DNA from 4 places in the Halomonas sp. IOP_14 genome. Region 1 is predicted to be linked to each of the others. Evidence: predicted binding sites of a transcription regulator. Region 1 holds the regulator's gene; each other region holds the start of a gene.
What was found. Region 1 encodes FNR, which switches genes on or off when oxygen is low (the NO sensors DNR and NnrR bind a similar motif). Its sites were predicted from a motif close to TTGATNTANATCAA; they were not measured.
Positions count from the first base shown of each region.

Region 2: a site for FNR is predicted at 1,434-1,447, ahead of K7H09_RS00955 (DUF427 domain-containing protein). Genes of this name have one in related genera too.
Region 3: a site for FNR is predicted at 1,810-1,823, ahead of frdA (fumarate reductase (quinol) flavoprotein subunit). Genes of this name have one in related genera too.
Region 4: a site for FNR is predicted at 2,178-2,191, ahead of cyoA (ubiquinol oxidase subunit II). Genes of this name have one in related genera too.

Region 1 is NZ_JAINWD010000053.1:17,609-21,793, forward strand. It holds gene K7H09_RS22265 (DNA polymerase III subunit epsilon) at 1-526, shown strand, start outside; gene ttcA (tRNA 2-thiocytidine(32) synthetase TtcA) at 789-1,709, shown strand; gene fnr (fumarate/nitrate reduction transcriptional regulator Fnr) at 1,702-2,448, opposite strand; gene hemN (oxygen-independent coproporphyrinogen III oxidase) at 2,533-3,966, opposite strand; gene K7H09_RS22285 (sulfite exporter TauE/SafE family protein) at 4,045-4,185, opposite strand, start outside.
Region 2 is NZ_JAINWD010000001.1:189,045-193,229, forward strand. It holds gene K7H09_RS00945 (TIGR04141 family sporadically distributed protein) at 1-846, shown strand, start outside; gene K7H09_RS00950 (phospholipase effector Tle1 domain-containing protein) at 875-1,345, shown strand; gene K7H09_RS00955 (DUF427 domain-containing protein) at 1,556-1,801, shown strand; gene K7H09_RS00960 (DUF3892 domain-containing protein) at 2,090-2,377, shown strand; gene K7H09_RS00965 (AAA family ATPase) at 2,531-4,185, shown strand, end outside.
Region 3 is NZ_JAINWD010000002.1:119,265-123,449, reverse strand. It holds gene frdA (fumarate reductase (quinol) flavoprotein subunit) at 1-1,692, opposite strand, end outside; gene K7H09_RS02165 (anion permease) at 1,958-3,427, shown strand; gene menH (2-succinyl-6-hydroxy-2,4-cyclohexadiene-1-carboxylate synthase) at 3,434-4,185, opposite strand, start outside; gene menD (2-succinyl-5-enolpyruvyl-6-hydroxy-3-cyclohexene-1-carboxylic-acid synthase) at 4,176-4,185, opposite strand, start outside.
Region 4 is NZ_JAINWD010000040.1:22,083-26,267, forward strand. It holds gene K7H09_RS19755 (NupC/NupG family nucleoside CNT transporter) at 1-141, opposite strand, end outside; gene K7H09_RS19760 (outer membrane protein OmpK) at 178-1,023, opposite strand; gene K7H09_RS19765 (DeoR/GlpR family DNA-binding transcription regulator) at 1,334-2,116, shown strand; gene cyoA (ubiquinol oxidase subunit II) at 2,462-3,469, shown strand; gene cyoB (cytochrome o ubiquinol oxidase subunit I) at 3,473-4,185, shown strand, end outside.

The DNA of each region.
Region 1 (4,185 bases):
AGAGCTGGTGGCGCTCGCCTGCACCGCAACGCCCACGCAATCATCACCTGTGATCAGCGTGGCGGCAGTGGTGCTGAGCCATCAGCAGGTGCATACCAGCCGCGCTTTTGTGATCACCCTTGGCAGCGCGAAGCAGCCCGCGAGCGCAACGCTGCGCCGTCATCACTTGCTGTGCGAGGCGGGGGAGATACTGCCACCAAACAGTGATAACTTGAGCGCGCTAGTAGAATTTATCGGCAATCGGCCCATCGTTGGCTGGCAGTTAGAGAAGCGCATTGGAGCATTGAATGCACTACTCAGTAAGCGGCTGAATTTTGCCCTGCCCAACGCCCAGGTCGATGTGGCAAAACTGCATCAGCGCCAACTGCGCCGTTTGCACCCGGAGGTCGAAGCGCCCAGCAGCTTCGCCCAGGCGTTGGCATGCTGGCAAGTACCCGTCATGGGCATGCAGAGTGTGCTTGGAGAGGCCACCGCCAGCGCACTGCTGTATATGCGCCTGCAGCGTATTATGGCGCAGGTGGCATAGTAGTCTCTTTCGTCGTGGCGAGGACAGCTTTCCGCGAGGGCGCTGTGAACCCCTCCCTGGGCGCTACTTTTGTCATCCATGACAAAAGACCCTCGCTCCAAGCTGCCCTCGCACCGAGGTATGGTGCAGCGGTCAAAATAGTCACTTCCAATTGCGATATCTTGTGTGGCTACGTCTGATTAGTTGGGTCAGGCGGTGAGTGTTGTTAGAATAGTTATTACTTTTTTCTCTCACGCCTTCTACCCTCGGCAGTGCTTATACCATGCAAACTCTTGATCACTTTGATCCTGCTCACCTTGATACGGTTGGAGCCACCCCAGCTAACGCTGAGCACGACCAGCCTGAGCTGGCTGATGCGAAGCAGAAGCGTGAATTTAACAAGCTGCAAAAGCGTCTGCGCCGAGAAGTGGGCAATGCGATCATTGATTACCAAATGATCAATGAAGGTGATCGCGTAATGGTCTGCCTCTCCGGTGGAAAGGACAGCTACACGATGCTGGAGATTTTGCGCAATTTGCAGCGCAATGCGCCGGTCAATTTTTCGCTGGTAGCGGTCAATCTGGATCAAAAACAGCCGGGTTTTCCCGAGCACGTATTGCCTGCGTATCTGGATAAGCAGGGCGTGGAGTACCACATTGTCGAGCGCGATACTTACTCGGTGGTAAAAGAGAAAACCCCGGAAGGTAAAACCACCTGCGCGCTTTGTTCACGGCTGCGGCGCGGCTCGTTGTATGGCTTTGCCGAAGAGATTGGCGCCAATAAGATAGCCCTGGGCCATCACCGGGAAGATATTCTCGAAACGCTGTTTCTCAATATGTTCTTTGGCGGCAACCTGAAAGCGATGCCGCCAAAGCTGCTATCCGATGATGGGAAGAATATCGTTATTCGGCCGTTGGCCTACTGCAAAGAGGCGGATATCGCCGAGTTTTCGCGGCTGATGGCGTTTCCGATTATTCCCTGCAACCTGTGCGGTTCACAGCCTAATATGCAGCGTCAGGTGGTCAAAGAGATGCTTGCCGAGTGGGACAAAAAGTTTCCTGGCCGTCTGGAGAGCATGTTCAAGGCCGTCACCAACATTGCCCCTTCCCAGTTGGCCGACCGCAGCCTGTTCGATTTTGAAGGCCTTGAGGCCAAGCAAGCAGAGCTACTGGCGGGGCGTATCCAAGCCTTTAACGTCAGCTAACTGTTTGCTCTTCCTCTTCGGCGAGGGTAATCAAGCGCGGCATATCGAGAATGTTGACCTCTCGCCCTGAGACCGCCACCACACTCTGCTGCTGAAAGCGGCTTAGTATGCGGCTGACCGTTTCCACCGCTAAGCCCAGGTAGTTGCCGATATCAGCCCTGGGCATTGAAAGGCGAAAGCTGTAAGGCGAGTAGCCCCGGCGACGAAAACGATCTGAGAGGGTAATCAAAAAACTTGCCAGCCGCTGATCGGCGGTTTTACGCGAAAGTAGCCGCATCATACGCCGGTCATCGCGCAACTCTTTGCTCATGCTGCGATAAAGCTGGCCACGCAGTTCGGGCAGCTCCTCCGAGAGTAAGTCCAGGCGGTCAAAAGGAATCTCGCAGACGGTGGTCGTTTCCAGGGCGATAACGCTACCGGGGTAATGCTCTTCGTCAATGCCATCCAACCCCACCAATTCACTGGGCAGGTAGAAATTGGTCAACTGCTCGCTGCCGTTACCTTCGGCGGTGATCTGTTTCAAACTGCCCGAACGGACTGCGTAAACGCTGGTAAAGGTGTCGCCCTGACGAAACAGCGGTTCGCCTTTTTTCAGCGGCGCGCGACGACGAATAATGGCGTCAAACTGCCCCACGTCGTCCAGCTCAAGGGCAAGTGGCAGGCACAGTGAGCTCAAACTGCAGGTTTGGCAGCGAGCTTCATGGAGTAGCGAGCGCCGACGGCTCATGGGTTCCAACATGCTTTGCTCCTTGAGAGGGTCCCGCTTATCAATTAGAAAATCCTTACTTATTATAGTCGCTTTAGCATGCCTGCAATAAGGTGATTAAACAATCTTAGAATACTGTTGTCCCGTTTGCCCGGAAAGATGGGTATCAAACGCCATTGCTATATGGCGAATCAGCAGTCGACCCATTGGCGTTGCGTTAAGCTGGTCGCCGCTGCGTGCCAGCAGGCCATCTTGCTCGGCGCTTTGCAGGCGCTCAAGCGCAGGCGCAAAGTAGCGGGGGGCATCAATGTTCCAGCGCTGGCTAACGGCGGTCAGATCAATGCCCATATCGCACATCAGCCGCTCAATCACATCCCGGCGGATCAGGTCGTCATCACTTAAGCGTATGCCACGCACGGTGGCAAGCTGCCCCTGATCCAGCGCCGCTTCGTAGCGGGCCAGATCGCTAGGATTCTGCGCATAGACGTCATCAATACGGGAAATCGCCGATACGCCAAGCCCGATTAAGTCGCACTGAGCATGGCTGGAGTAGCCCTGGAAGTTGCGCTGCAGCGAGCCTTCGCGCTGGGCAATAGCCAGGCTATCGTCAGGGCGGGCAAAGTGATCCATACCGATATGCACATAGCCAGCTGCGGTGAGCATTTCGATGGTGGTGCGCAGAATCGCTAGCTTCTCTTCTCCGCCTGGCAAGTCATCGACATTAATGCGCCGCTGCGGGGCAAAACGCTCGGGCATATGCGCGTAATTAAACACAGAAAGGCGCGCCGGGTTGAGCTCGATCACCTGGCGTAGGGTGTTGGCAAAGCTCTTTTCAGTCTGAAATGGCAAGCCATAAATTAGGTCGAGATTGAGCGAGCGAAAGCCCAGGCGATGCGCCTCCTCCATCAGCGTTTCGGTAAGTACCCGAGGCTGAATACGGTTAATCGCTTTCTGCACCAGCGGGCTTAAATCCTGCACGCCCAGGCTGATGCGATTAAAGCCGAGGGATTCGAGATGGCGCAGCGTAAACACATCCGCTTCGCGAGGATCTATTTCAATTGCGTAATCGCGATCAGCAGACGATGAAAGACCAAAACGTGCATCCAGTCGATCAATCAGGTCGCCCATCTGGTTCAAACTGAGAAATGTCGGCGTGCCGCCGCCCCAATGCAACTGCTCCACCGGTCGTGATGTATCCAAGTGGCGTGCGGTCAGCACCATTTCACGGTCAAGCCGGGCTATATAGGGCTCGGCAAGGGCAGTGTTTTTGGTAGCGATTTTATTACACGCGCAGTAGAAGCAGATCTTGCGGCAGAAGGGCACATGAACGTACAGAGAGAGCGGACGCTTACTGGCATTGCTACGCTCCAATGCCTGGGTCAGGTCGCCAGGGGTAAATTGGTCGTGAAACGACAGCGCCGTGGGGTAGGAGGTGTAGCGTGGGCCGTTGGTGTCGTAGCGACGCAGTAACGCTTCGTCCCACACCGGCTGCATAGGGGCTGCGGCAGCAGCGGGTGCAAGAGGTAAGGCAGCAGGGGTATGAACGGGCATGAAGGGGCGCTCCGACGTTAGGAAATGCCGCTAGCCTAACCCGTGGTTAGGAGGTAAATGTTGAGCCACGTCATGCTATTAGAGGTTGTGTACCGAAAGCGTCCACAGTTGCCACAGTGCAAAAGCGATAATTGTCAGCGCTGCCACGCTGCGGGTCGCGGGGTGACGTATCAAATGGCTGAGCTGGCGGGCAGCCAGGCCAGTGGCAAGCAGCGCAGG
Region 2 (4,185 bases), on a different contig from region 1:
ATTGAATGGGACAAGGTTATAGGCTTTAGCTTTACTAGATCCAAGAATGAACTGACTCCGACTATTGATGCGGATCAATATTTAAATAACGTGGACATGGCTTCTGTAACAATTGAATCGATTAAAAGAGACCGACTATTTGTAACCGATGTCCATGAAAACGAGTTCGGCCATTCAGTTTACTCTTGTTTGTACTTGGAACTAGATACTGGAGATACAAAAAAAATCATATTTGGTGGAAATTGGTATGAGATAGATAAGTCATTTATGAATGGAGTCGACTCAACACTGGCTATGGTCGCCTTAAGTGATCTAAAGTTCCCCGGAGTCTACGTTTGGGAAGAAGATGGAAAAAACAAGATTGAGACCGAGGGCGACTACAATGAAAGAGCCGCGGCGGCACAAGGGTTTTTTCTTTTAGATAAAAAGTTAGTGAAGTGTACAAAGACGACCTCACCAATTGAATTGTGTGATTTACTGACCCAAGGTAAGCAGCTTATTCACGTCAAGCACCGGAAGGGAGGATCAGCAGGATTGAGCCATCTCTTTGCGCAAGGTAGTGTGTCGGCTGAAGTAATGTTGGGGGACAAGGGATTTCGAAAAAAAGCAAGAACGGTACTTCGGCGCGTCAATCCTCGAGCAAGAGATCTCGTGCCATTAAATTCAATTAGAAGTTCCGAGTACGAAGTTATCTTCTTGATCTTGGGTGCTGACGGACAAAGCCTAAAAGAAAATTTGCCGTTTTTCAGCAAGGTGAATCTTACACGGGTCTATGAAAACCTTTCGCAGCGAGGCTTTACTGTAAAGATCGCCGGCGCCTCACAGATAGAGCGAGATCACGTATAAGAATGCAAAGCACGCGACAAGCGCGTGATTGCGGAGGTTATATCAGCCCACGCTGAATGTCCTCTCTTGGCCGACACAAGAATTACCGTGCATAGGTGCTATCGACGTAGAGCAGTGCTGGTTTATCGGCGCCCACGCCAATGTAGGCGGCGGCTATGGCGCTGACGACACACTGGCCGATATATCGCTGAGCTGGATGTTAGCCAAGGCGCAAAAGGCAGGCCTAAAACTGGCACCCTACGAAGTTGCTGAGGATGCCTGGAAGACAGCACCCAAAGATTCGTTTTCTGATTTCCTGAAGGGGTTCTACGCCAGATACAAACGCCTTGGAAAGACAACTGACGGCCGATTTTACCGACAATATTCGGAAGTGATGCCAGGGCAGTGTGCGGTGAATATTTCAGTCGATGAGAGTGTTTGGAAGCGCTGGGCCGATAATACGTGCGAGTACCGGCCACGTACCTTGACCGATGCCCACCTTTTCCCACCGGAGGAGTAGGCGGTCGGGCACTTTTGACTCGCAGGCTACGAGCTGGCGCTATGCCGCATTCACCCAGGCGCCATAAGCAGTCGCATGGAAGCGATGGCTGACCTAGATCACGAAGTGGCCACTATCGACTAAAAACTAAGTATTCAAAGTAGGCTTAATCTAAATGAACTGCTACGCTCGAAGTATTAGAGCGAAAAAAAACGCCGCAGGGAATTGACGATGCAGAATGCCCGCATAACGCTTCATCCAAGCAAGCAGCGCATGCACGTTCAGGTTGATGGCATTCTGATAGCCGACTCCAGTAATACATTGGAACTCCGCGAACACGGCTACCCGCCACGCCACTACTTTCCACGTGAAGATGTGCGCATGGACTTACTCACCCCTTCAGAAACCACCACTTATTGCCCCTTTAAAGGGCGTACGGTGTATTTTTCACTGGATGAAAGTCGGGATATTGCTTGAAGTTATGTGGAGCCGATTGAAGGTATGGAGCCTCTAGCGGGCAGGATGGCCTTTTATGAAGAAGTGCGCGAATGACTCTTTTCAACCCAAAGCGGTCATGCCGGGAAATGCAGCAGGAGCGCGAGTTTTGGATATATAGCCTAATGGAAATACATAGTTCGAAGAATCATAGGCTTGGGAGAATCTGGCAGGCTGCATTTGCCGGAAAAAAGTGCCAGCACGTTCATTCAATCATAGAACGCGCCGTCTAATACGCTGTTAAGCCTTACAACCCTCAAGGAGGAAGAAATGGCTGCTAATCATCAAGTTAAGTGTATCAATAAGACTAACCGGCAAAGTGCTCACGAGCGGATCAGCAGCATCGGCGGTGTAAACGGCGATGGTACTCGATGGAAACTCAGCCTCGACCGAGCCATTGAAGGCATTGAGGCTGGAAAGTGGAAATTTTACGTCAGCGTTGGTGGCGAGTCAGTCTGGGTAGTTGTTGCGAAAAGCGCAAGCGGCAGAAAATACCTGAAAACTCAAAATGATGGGGAGCAGCCAAACAATCTCCTCAGCTTGCCTGAGTGCCCATAGGCTTAACAAGGCGCTTAAGTTTGTTCCGGCCTTTGGCCTCCACCGGACGGCACTGACGGGCCGCCGCTTAGCTTGGCGTTAAATGCCCTATCAGGTAAATCTCACCTGAAAGTATATAGATCGTTATTTTACTGAAGTAAGGACTTATTATAAATGACACCAGTGGAAAACATTGCTGATTGGATCAAGGATAAACCGCTATGGTGGCAACATTCAGTGAAATTGTCATTAAGTGAGGGCGCGTTATCTCCTATACATTTTGATGAAATCTATAAAGTATCTTTAGTAGAGCATGATATTATTTCTGATGAGGAAATATCAAAGCTGTTGAGCCTGCCACTAGATACCTCAGGCTTCAATGAAGAAGCTGGCAAGGTAACATTGAAGCAGATTGACACTGTCGTAAATGTCGGAGCTTTGTCTGAAGATCAGTTGTTATCTTTTCCAAAAAGTGGAATGACTATAATTTACGGTGATAATGGTGCGGGAAAATCATCTTACTCAAGAATAATTAAACATGCTTGTTTATCTAGAGGTGGTACACCTAAAATTCTAGGAAATGTATTTGAAAAATCCGACAAGCCCACTTCAGCAAACATTTCAATAAATGTTAATGAAGATGCTCATGAACATAATTGGAATCTAAGTTTTAAGAGTAATGAGAACTTAAAATCAATAAGGGTTTTTGATAGTGATGCAGCTGCACATTTTGTAACGAACGAAGATGAATTGGGTTATAAACCCAGTGGATTGCATCTTTTAGAAGATTTAGCTGAAGCGATTGATTATGTTAATCGGCAAGTGGCCGAAGAAACAATGGCTGGAAATGGCTTTGTTGGCTTGCCTACTTTTTCAGATACAAAAACTGGTTTATTTATAAACCAATTATCTGCTTCTACGGGAATCGAAGAGCTAGACTTCTACGCAATTGATGATAATAATATTTTAAAAATTGAAGAGCTGAAGAAAGAAATAGATTTATATAAGGCGAAGTCACCAAAACAAATAAAGACGGAATTATCAGGTTCAATTAGACAGTTAAAACCTCTTTACCAATACCTTGTTGAATCTAAGTCGGTAGTTGATGACGATAAATTCGATAGCTTAAAGGAAAAAGAGCGCGACTTTATAAAGAAGAAGCAGTTGGCAGATGAAGTAAAGGATAGAACATTCTCTGGATTACCTATTTCTGGGGTTGGTGATGAAAATTGGAAAGTTATGTGGGACTCGGCAGAAATATTTATAAAGTCCTTACCTTCAACCACCTTATTCCCCCCCAAAGAAAAGGATAATTGCCCGCTATGCTTGCAAGAAATTGGGGATGTTTCATCTAAGAGAATGGCCACTTTTATCGATTTTTTGGCAGATAATACAGTAACGATTTCTTCAACAAGTAAAGCGATATTAGATAGAGAAAAGAAAGATATTAAGGACTATAGGTTTGATTTAGCGCCATATGAAAGTGCTATAGCTTTAGCTGATGAAAACATTGTTGATTTCAGAGTTGATATAGAAAGCTTTTTAAGTGAATTGAAGTTAAGGAAGTCGAGCTTTACTACAAATACCTTGCCTGAAAATACTGATGCTCTTGATTTAGTCCCTTTGGAAAGACTGAAAGAATTAATAGGTAATATCAGTACTAAACTAGAATCGATTCCAGAAGATGACAGTGCAGACTCAATGATAGAAAAAAAAGAACAAGAATATAAGGAGCTAATAGATAAGGAGTTATTTAGAGATAACTTGGAAAATATTAAATATAACTTACTTCGTCATAAGCTAGTTGCTAAATATAATCTTTTGAAAGA
Region 3 (4,185 bases), on a different contig from region 1:
ATCGCCTTGATAAAACACTTGGCTGTGCTTGAGGTAGTTAACGTCGTCGCGTTTCTGCATACCTTCATCCAGGCGCTGATGGGCACCACGGGATTCACGACGCTCAAGCGCCCCTAAGCAAGAGGCTTCGGCAATATCCAGGCCACACTCCAGTTCAAGACATTCCAGTAGCTCGGTATTGAATATCTTGCTGGTATCATTAACGCGAACCTTATTAAAGCGCTCACGTAGCTGACGCATGGTATCCAGCGAATGGCGCATGCCCTCTTCAGTGCGGTAAATACCGCAGCCACTCTCCATGGCTTGCACCATGGCGTGCTTGAGTGCTACCCAATTCTCTGCCCCCTCGGTTCCGTCACAGAGCCGCAACAGCTTGGCTTGTTGGCGATCGCCCTGGGCTTCCAGCAAGCGCTCATCAGCCCACTCGGTTTTGGCCGCTCGCTGGCTCGCTTGTTCACCGGCTAAGCGGCCAAATACCAGCAGCTCGGTCAGCGAGTTGGAGCCCAGGCGGTTGGCACCGTGCAAACCAACTGAAGCACACTCCCCGGCGGCGTAAAGCCCGGCAATGGAGGTTTCGCACTGAGGGTCGGTCTCAATCCCACCCATGGTGTAGTGAACCGCCGGGCGAATGGGAATGGGGTCTTTCACCGGATCAACATTGATATAGGATTTAGCCAGTTCACAGATAAACGGTAGGCGCTCCAGAATGTACTTTTCACCCAAGTGGCGCAGGTCGAGATAGACCACATCGCTGTCGCCAAACTTGCCGGTGCGGCCCGCCTGCTGCTCTTGCCAGAAGGCCTGGGAGAGTTTGTCCCGTGGCCCCAGTTCCATATATTTGTTTTCCGGCTTGCCAAGCGGAGTTTCTGGGCCCAGGCCGTAATCCTGCAGATAGCGGTAGCCCTCTTTATTGAGCAGAATGCCGCCTTCGCCCCGGCACGCTTCGGTAATCAAAATGCCAGAACCGGGCAGGCCGGTGGGGTGGTACTGGACAAACTCCATATCCCGCAACGCCACACCGTGACGATAGGCCATCGCCATGCCGTCGCCGGTGACAATTCCCGCGTTGGTATTGAAGCGGAACAAGCGCCCTGCGCCGCCGGTAGCGAGAATCACCGCTTTAGCGCGCAGCAGGGTCAGTTCACCGGTAGCGATCTGCAGGGCTATAACGCCAATAACCGCACCTTCGTGTACCGCCAGATCGAGCACAAAGAACTCATCAAAACGCTCAATCTCTGGGTACTTCAGCGAGGTCTGAAACAGGGTGTGGAGCATATGAAAGCCGGTTTTGTCGGCCGCAAACCAGGTGCGTGCGGTTTTCATGCCCCCGAAGCGGCGCACCTGCACTTGGCCATCGCCTTTACGGCTCCAGGGGCAGCCCCAGCGCTCCATCTGCACCAATTCTTGATAAGCGTGATGAACAAAGTAGTCGACGACGCCCTGCTCAACCAGCCAGTCACCGCCTGACACCGTGTCGTCGAAATGCGCTTGGTGGGAATCTTCGGCACTGGTGACGGCGGCAGCGCCACCTTCAGCCGCCACGGTATGGGAACGCATGGGGTAAACCTTGGACAGCAGCGCTATGCGCTGGGGAGTGCCCTGCTCTTTGGCCTGCTCGGCAGCCCCGATAGCAGCGCGTAAGCCTGCACCACCCCCACCAACAATGACGATATCAAAATCTCGCTGTTGCATGAAAAGCCCCTTCATTAGCCAAGTCAAAGGTGGTACTGGCGGCAATCTGCGCTGCCGTCTTGTCTATTCGAACTTACCATACAAGGGGAAGGCCCTGTTCATTAGTCCAAAGGACTATTGATGTACATCAAGAAAGGGAGGAATCGAGCTAGCATCACTTTTACCCTAGTGCTGCACCGCCTACTCTTCAAATCACTCACTGCCGGGCAGACCACTGCCCACCAAGCAAAAAGAGCACACTACCAACACTGAAGAGAGGTGCCGCATGACGACCGATGCTCAACCCTCGCCGCGATGGAAACTGTTAGCGCCGCTAGCAGTTGCTATCATCGTCGCGCTGATACCCACTCCCCTGGGGCTTGCGCCTCATGCGTGGTACTTTTTCGCCATTTTCCTCGGCTGTGTGGTTGGCCTTATTCTTGAACCATTGCCGGGCGCAGTGGTGGGCCTGGTCGGCGTTACCCTGGTGGCACTACTTTCCCGGTGGGTGCTGTTCTCTCCGGAGCAACTGGCGACTGACGGATTCAGTGCTGCTAACCAGGCATTCTCATGGGCGGTGTCGGGCTTTACCAATTCCACCGTATGGCTGATTTTCGGCGCATTTATGTTTGCCTTGGGGTATGAAAAAACCGGACTCGGCAGGCGAATATCGCTTTGGCTGGTCAAGGCAATGGGAAAACGTACGTTGACTCTTGGCTACGCGGTGATGATTGCCGATGGCATTCTGGCGCCGTTTACGCCCTCGAACACCGCACGTAGCGCAGGCACGATCTACCCCGTGATTCGCAACCTGCCGCCGCTTTACGATTCGCACCCCAATGACCCCAGCATGAAGCGCATGGGCAGCTTTTTGATGTGGACCGCGCTGGCTTCCACCTGTGTGACCAGTTCGCTATTTTTGACCGCTCTGGCGCCCAATCTATTGGCGATCGCGCTAACCGAGAGCGCGACAGGTATTCATATCAACTGGGGGCAGTGGTTTATGGCAGTAGCACCTGTCGGCATTCTGCTGCTCCTGCTGGTGCCGCTGCTGAGCTACTGGCTATGCGCGCCCGAAGTGAAAGCGGGGAATGAAATCTCCGACTGGGCGGGGCAGGAGTTAACCAAGCTGGGAGCACTGACCCGCCATGAAATAATGCTGGTCATTATGGTGGTCACCGCCCTGCTGCTATGGATTTTTGCGGGCGATATTATCTCTGGGTCGCTGGTAGGCTTGGTGGTGATCTGCGGCATGCTGTTAACCGGCATTGTGACCTGGAGCGATATTCTCGATAACCGAGCAGCCTGGAATACCTTTGTATGGTTTGCCACTCTGGTGGCACTAGCGGGCGGGCTCAGCCAAGTAGGGTTCGTTAACTGGTTTGGCAATGTGGTTGGCGGGCAAATAAGCCACTTCAACCCTCTAATGGCCATGGTGGCGCTGGTGGTCATTTTCTATCTACTGCACTACTTCTTTGCCAGTGTTACTGCCCACGTTACCGCCTTGCTACCGGTGATTCTGGCAGCGGCATCAGGCATTGCCGGTCTGGATATGCAGATGTTTGTTCTGCTACTGCTACCCACACTTGGCTTTATGGGCATTCTGACCCCCTACGGCACAGGGCCAAGCCCGGTTTACTACGGCAGCGGCTACCTGCCCAGCGCGCTCTTTTGGCGCCTAGGGGCGATCTTCGGGCTGCTATTTCTGGTAATTTGGCTGGTGGTCGGCCTGCCCTGGTTAATGGTGATCAGCTGATAAACATTAGCCTAGCGTGCGATACCAGGCATTGAGCTGCTGAGCAATCATCTCAGGTTGCTCAGCATGAAGATTGTGGCCCCCTTCCAGCGTAATATGGCGCAGGCGCGGGGCCATTGTTGCCAGATGAGACGCCAGAGTGTGGAACTTGATGTCCCGCTGCCCCGAAAAGTACCCCACCGGTAGCGAGGTGCTTTCCAGCCACTGCCAAAGCGTAGGCTGTTGACCCAAGGAAGTTGATTGCAGCATGCTGGCAATAGCTGACCCATGATTCGCTAGCCGACGTTGAATCTGCCGACCGCGCTGAACCTCGGTTAAGTCGGCGAACACCGGCTGCTGGTACCAGTCGGCAAGTACGTTTTCCAATGGTTCCTGCTCGAAGCGTGTTGCCCAGTGCTCATCGTGCGCAATTCGGGCAGAGCGCTCACTGGCGGGCAGCCCTGGGTGGGCACTCTCCAGCCAGAGTGCTTCCAGCCCCGGTGGCTGACGGCTGGCATGGTACAGCGCCAAGCGCCCGCCCAGGGAGTAACCCAGTAGGCAGTAATGGCGAACACCGTGAGTTATCAGTGTATCGCCAAGCCAGTGGTGAAAGGCCTCAAAAGAGCCTACCTGCACGTGGTGATTCTGGCCGTGGCCGGGTAAATCCAGCGCGAGGGAGTTGATGCCTTCCAAGTCAGCGATGACCTCACCCCAGTCCTGAGCATCGCCCAACAGACCGTGGAGCATTACCAGAGTCGGCGCCTGAGGTTTACTGCTCA
Region 4 (4,185 bases), on a different contig from region 1:
AAGTACAAAGGCACCAATCCCCGCTTGTATAGCAAAGGCGCCCAGCACGGTACGTAGCCGGATCGATTTACGGTCGTAGGAGAAGATCAGGGCAATGGCCACCAGAGTGACCATACCCACCAAGCTCATAAGGAGTGTCATAAGGAGATCCTTCGAGTCCGCGAGTAAGAAGCGCGTTTATAGTAAGTTGAGCTTGACGGAGTAGATCATCGCATTCTGATAATTGTTGGGGGTGCCCAACTTATTGTCAGAGTAGCGATACTGAATGCCAGTGGTGATCAAATCACTCGGATGCCACCATAGGCTCAGTGCACCGTTGGTGCCTACACTGCCCGCTGTATCGCCCACGTAGTTCTGCTCCAGATACTCATCGTCGCGACCAAAGGTCTGTTCGTGCCAGTTGGTGACGCTGAAGTCCTGGTTGAGTGCAGTGAAATCATAACCCGCGACCCAGCCTGCCATATAGCCGTTCATGCCGGTATAGCTGTTACTTTGTACCCGCGCAGCACCGATAAAGGGCTTGAACCACAGGCCATTGTCGAAGGTAGTGCGGTAACCCAAACCAAGAATCTGATCCTGCTCGCGGCTGTCATAACCGTAATCACGGAAGTCATACAGGTGGGCGTAAATCGACAGCGAGCTGTCACCCAGGTAAATGTGTGAGGTCACTTTACCCGCGGTGCGGAAGTTGTCTTTACCACCGCTGGACTCATCGAACTGGTCGTTGGTGGGGTTCTCGAAATCAAAGAAGCCGTAGAACTCGCCCCAGCTAAAGCCAGCGCCGCCTTCGATTTCGAGAAACATAAAGTCGCTTTTCGCCGCGTTGGAAGCGGTGCGCGCCTCGGTGCCGTTTGACCAGTCCAGGTAGTTAACCGAAACGTTGGCGAATGACCACAGTCGATCTAGAGGATGCGACTGAGCAGCCTCGTCTGCCATTAGCGGCGTAGTGAGTATGGCCCCTAATACGCCAGCGCCAAGCGCGATCTTAGACGAAGGGGGGCGAGAGTGTGTACGAGCAGTCATGAGAGCCTCAACATTGGTTGTCGCGGAGCCACTTGGGTGTGGCTATCCGAGGTTGTAGTCGTGCGGGCTGGCGTTAATGTTAAAATTATAACATTTAGTGTTATTTTTCTAACGTTGATTTGCAAGAGTTGTCACATCAACGCTATTTAAATGTCATATGGCTCTCATTGTGGCACTAATAGCACCAATAGCCGTCGTAGCAGTGGAAATTACGCCGCCGCTCGCTCAGCATAGAAATGAAAATGGACGCAACACCGATGCTCTCGTTGCGAAAATCACAACAAGAGGGGTTTGCCAGGAGATGCCCACCATGAATGGCCGTAGTGCGCTGCGCCTTGCCAAGCTTCAGGAAGCGCTTGCCAGTGGCGGTACTCTTCATCTGCGCGATGCCGCAGAGCTATGCGATGTTTCCGAAATGACCATCCGTCGCGATCTGACGACTCAGGATACTGCCATTAGCCTGCTGGGTGGACGCCTAGTGATGGCAAACTACCCTGGCGTAACGCCTATTTATGACTTGACCGAACAGCAGGCTAGCCACTACCAGGCCAAGTATCGGCTTTGTCAGCGGGCGTTAGCCTACATAGAAGAGGGCGATACGCTGTTTATCGACTGCGGCTCAACGCTAATGCCGCTGCTGAGCCAGTTAAGTCATTTCCGAGAGCTGACGGTAGTGACCTATGCGCTTAATGTTGCCAATGCCGTTGCCGCCCTGCCCAACGTGCGCTTGGTGCTACTGGGCGGGCTGTTTTATGCCACCTCGCAGTCATTCGGTAGCGACAATATGACTGCTGCTATCGAGCGGTTAGGCATTAATAAGGCGCTGATCTCCGCTGCAGGGGTGGATTTAGAGCGTGGTGTTAGTTGCTTTCACTTTCACGAAGTGGCGCCTAAACAGGCTGCCATTGCCACCGCTATGCAGCGCCTGTTGGTGGTAGATGCCAGTAAGTTCAGCGTAGTTCGCCCGGCCTATTTCGCTGCTCTGGACGATTTTGATGTGGTGGTTACCGACGAAGAGGGCGCCCCGCAGTTGCTTAAAAAAAATGGCCGCGTTGTACCTGAGATAGTGGTTCCCACCGTCACAGTGGCGTAAGCGATTTCCCCCTTGCTCATCCCAGTCAATACCTTGGGTGCGGCAATGCGCCACTTCTTTCATGATCTCGATCAATAGAAAATACTTTAGTCTTAACTGCTTAAGCCTTTAGTGCTTAGGCCAGCGAGGCTCGTCGCCAATTCCCATCCGGCGACGCATATTTTTCCCGGAGCAATGGCGCCCAGCGTCACGTGTGCACTGTCCTTGAGAGCGTTTTCCTAGCTCGTTTTCAAGAGCGCCATGCAGAGCATGTTTTGGGAAGAGTATGGGGTGGTAGTTAGCCTGCTATGTAGAAGGGCGACATGGCTAGCTAGTGTTTTAAACAACCTCTGACGAGATCACACCATGCAACGACGCTCACTTTGGCGCAGGCGAGGCACTCTAGTGCTCCTTGCGCTGTGTCTGTTTCTAGCAGGCTGTAGTTCAGCGCTGCTAGACCCAAAAGGCCAGATTGGCGCTGAGCAGCGCACACTGATTCTGACCGCCTTTGGCCTAATGTTGATTGTAGTTATTCCTGTGATTGTCATGACGCTGCTGTTTGGCTGGCGTTACCGGCGTAGTAATAGCCTGGCTAAATACACGCCTGATTGGGCGCACTCCAACGTGATTGAAGCGGTGGTGTGGATCGTGCCCTGTGCGATTATCGCGGTGCTCGCCCTGTTGACCTGGAAGACCTCCCATAGCCTTGATCCCCACAAACCGCTGGAAAGCGATGTGGCGCCGATCGAAATACAGGCGGTGGCGCTTGATTGGAAGTGGCTGTTTATCTACCCCGAGCAGGGTATTGCCAGTGTTAACGAAGTGGCCTTTCCGGTAGATACACCGGTGCGCTTTAGGGTCAGCTCAGGCTCAGTGATGAACGCTTTCTTTATCCCCCATCTTGGCAGCCAGATTTATGCCATGGCGGGCATGGATAACGATGTCCATCTCATCGCCGATGAAATTGGTAGCTACCCTGGTCGTTCCACCAACTACAGTGGCGCGGGCTTCTCTGGCATGACCTTTGAAGCCAAGGTGACCAACCCCGAGGATTTTGACGCCTGGGTGGAAATGGTACGCGCTGCTCCACAAACGCTGACCTACCCAGAAGGTTATGAAGCGTTGGCGGAACCTAGCGAATCGAATCCGGTTGAGTACTTCTCAGCCATTTCACCATCGCTGTATGAAAGCATCTTACGAAGCTTCCATACCGGCGGCGAGCATCAGATGGGCGGCGATCATGCTGACTCCCACGATGGCGAAAATGAGAAGACTGCCGATCACGCGGCCGAATCAGGTCATGTCACTAACAACCATGCTAGTCAGGATAATGCCATGCGCAGCCACTCCTCTAGCGTAGAAGTGGGAGGTTAAGCCGTGTTTGGAAAACTCACGTTAGAGTCAATTCCCTACCACGAGCCGATCATCATGGTCGTCGCGGCCTTTATGGCCATTGGTGGGATCGCACTGTTTGGTTTAATCACCTATTACCGTAAGTGGGGCTGGCTGTGGAACGAGTGGTTTACCTCCGTTGACCATAAAAAGCTCGGCATTATGTATTTCATCGTCGCTCTGGTGATGCTGCTGCGCGGCTTCTCGGATGCGATAATGATGCGCACCCAGCTGGCGATGGCCGCCGGGGATGCAGCGGGCTATTTACCCCCCGAACACTACGACCAGATCTTTACCGCCCACGGCGTGATTATGATCTTCTTTGTCGCCATGCCCATGGTCATCGGCTTGATGAACCTGGTGGTGCCGCTGCAAATTGGTGCCCGCGACGTTGCTTTCCCTTTCCTGAATAACTTAAGCTTTTGGCTGTTTGCGGTCTCCGCGATACTGGTCAATATCTCGCTGGTGGTGGGCGAATTCGCCAAAACCGGCTGGCTCGCTTACGCGCCGTTATCGGGGATCGAGTTTAGTCCCGGGGTGGGGGTCGACTACTGGATATGGGCGTTGCAGATATCCGGTATAGGCACCACGCTGACCGGTATTAACTTTTTCGTGACCATCATTAAAATGCGCACCAAAGGCATGACGATGTTCCGCATGCCGATCTTCACCTGGACCTCGCTGTGCGCCAACGTGCT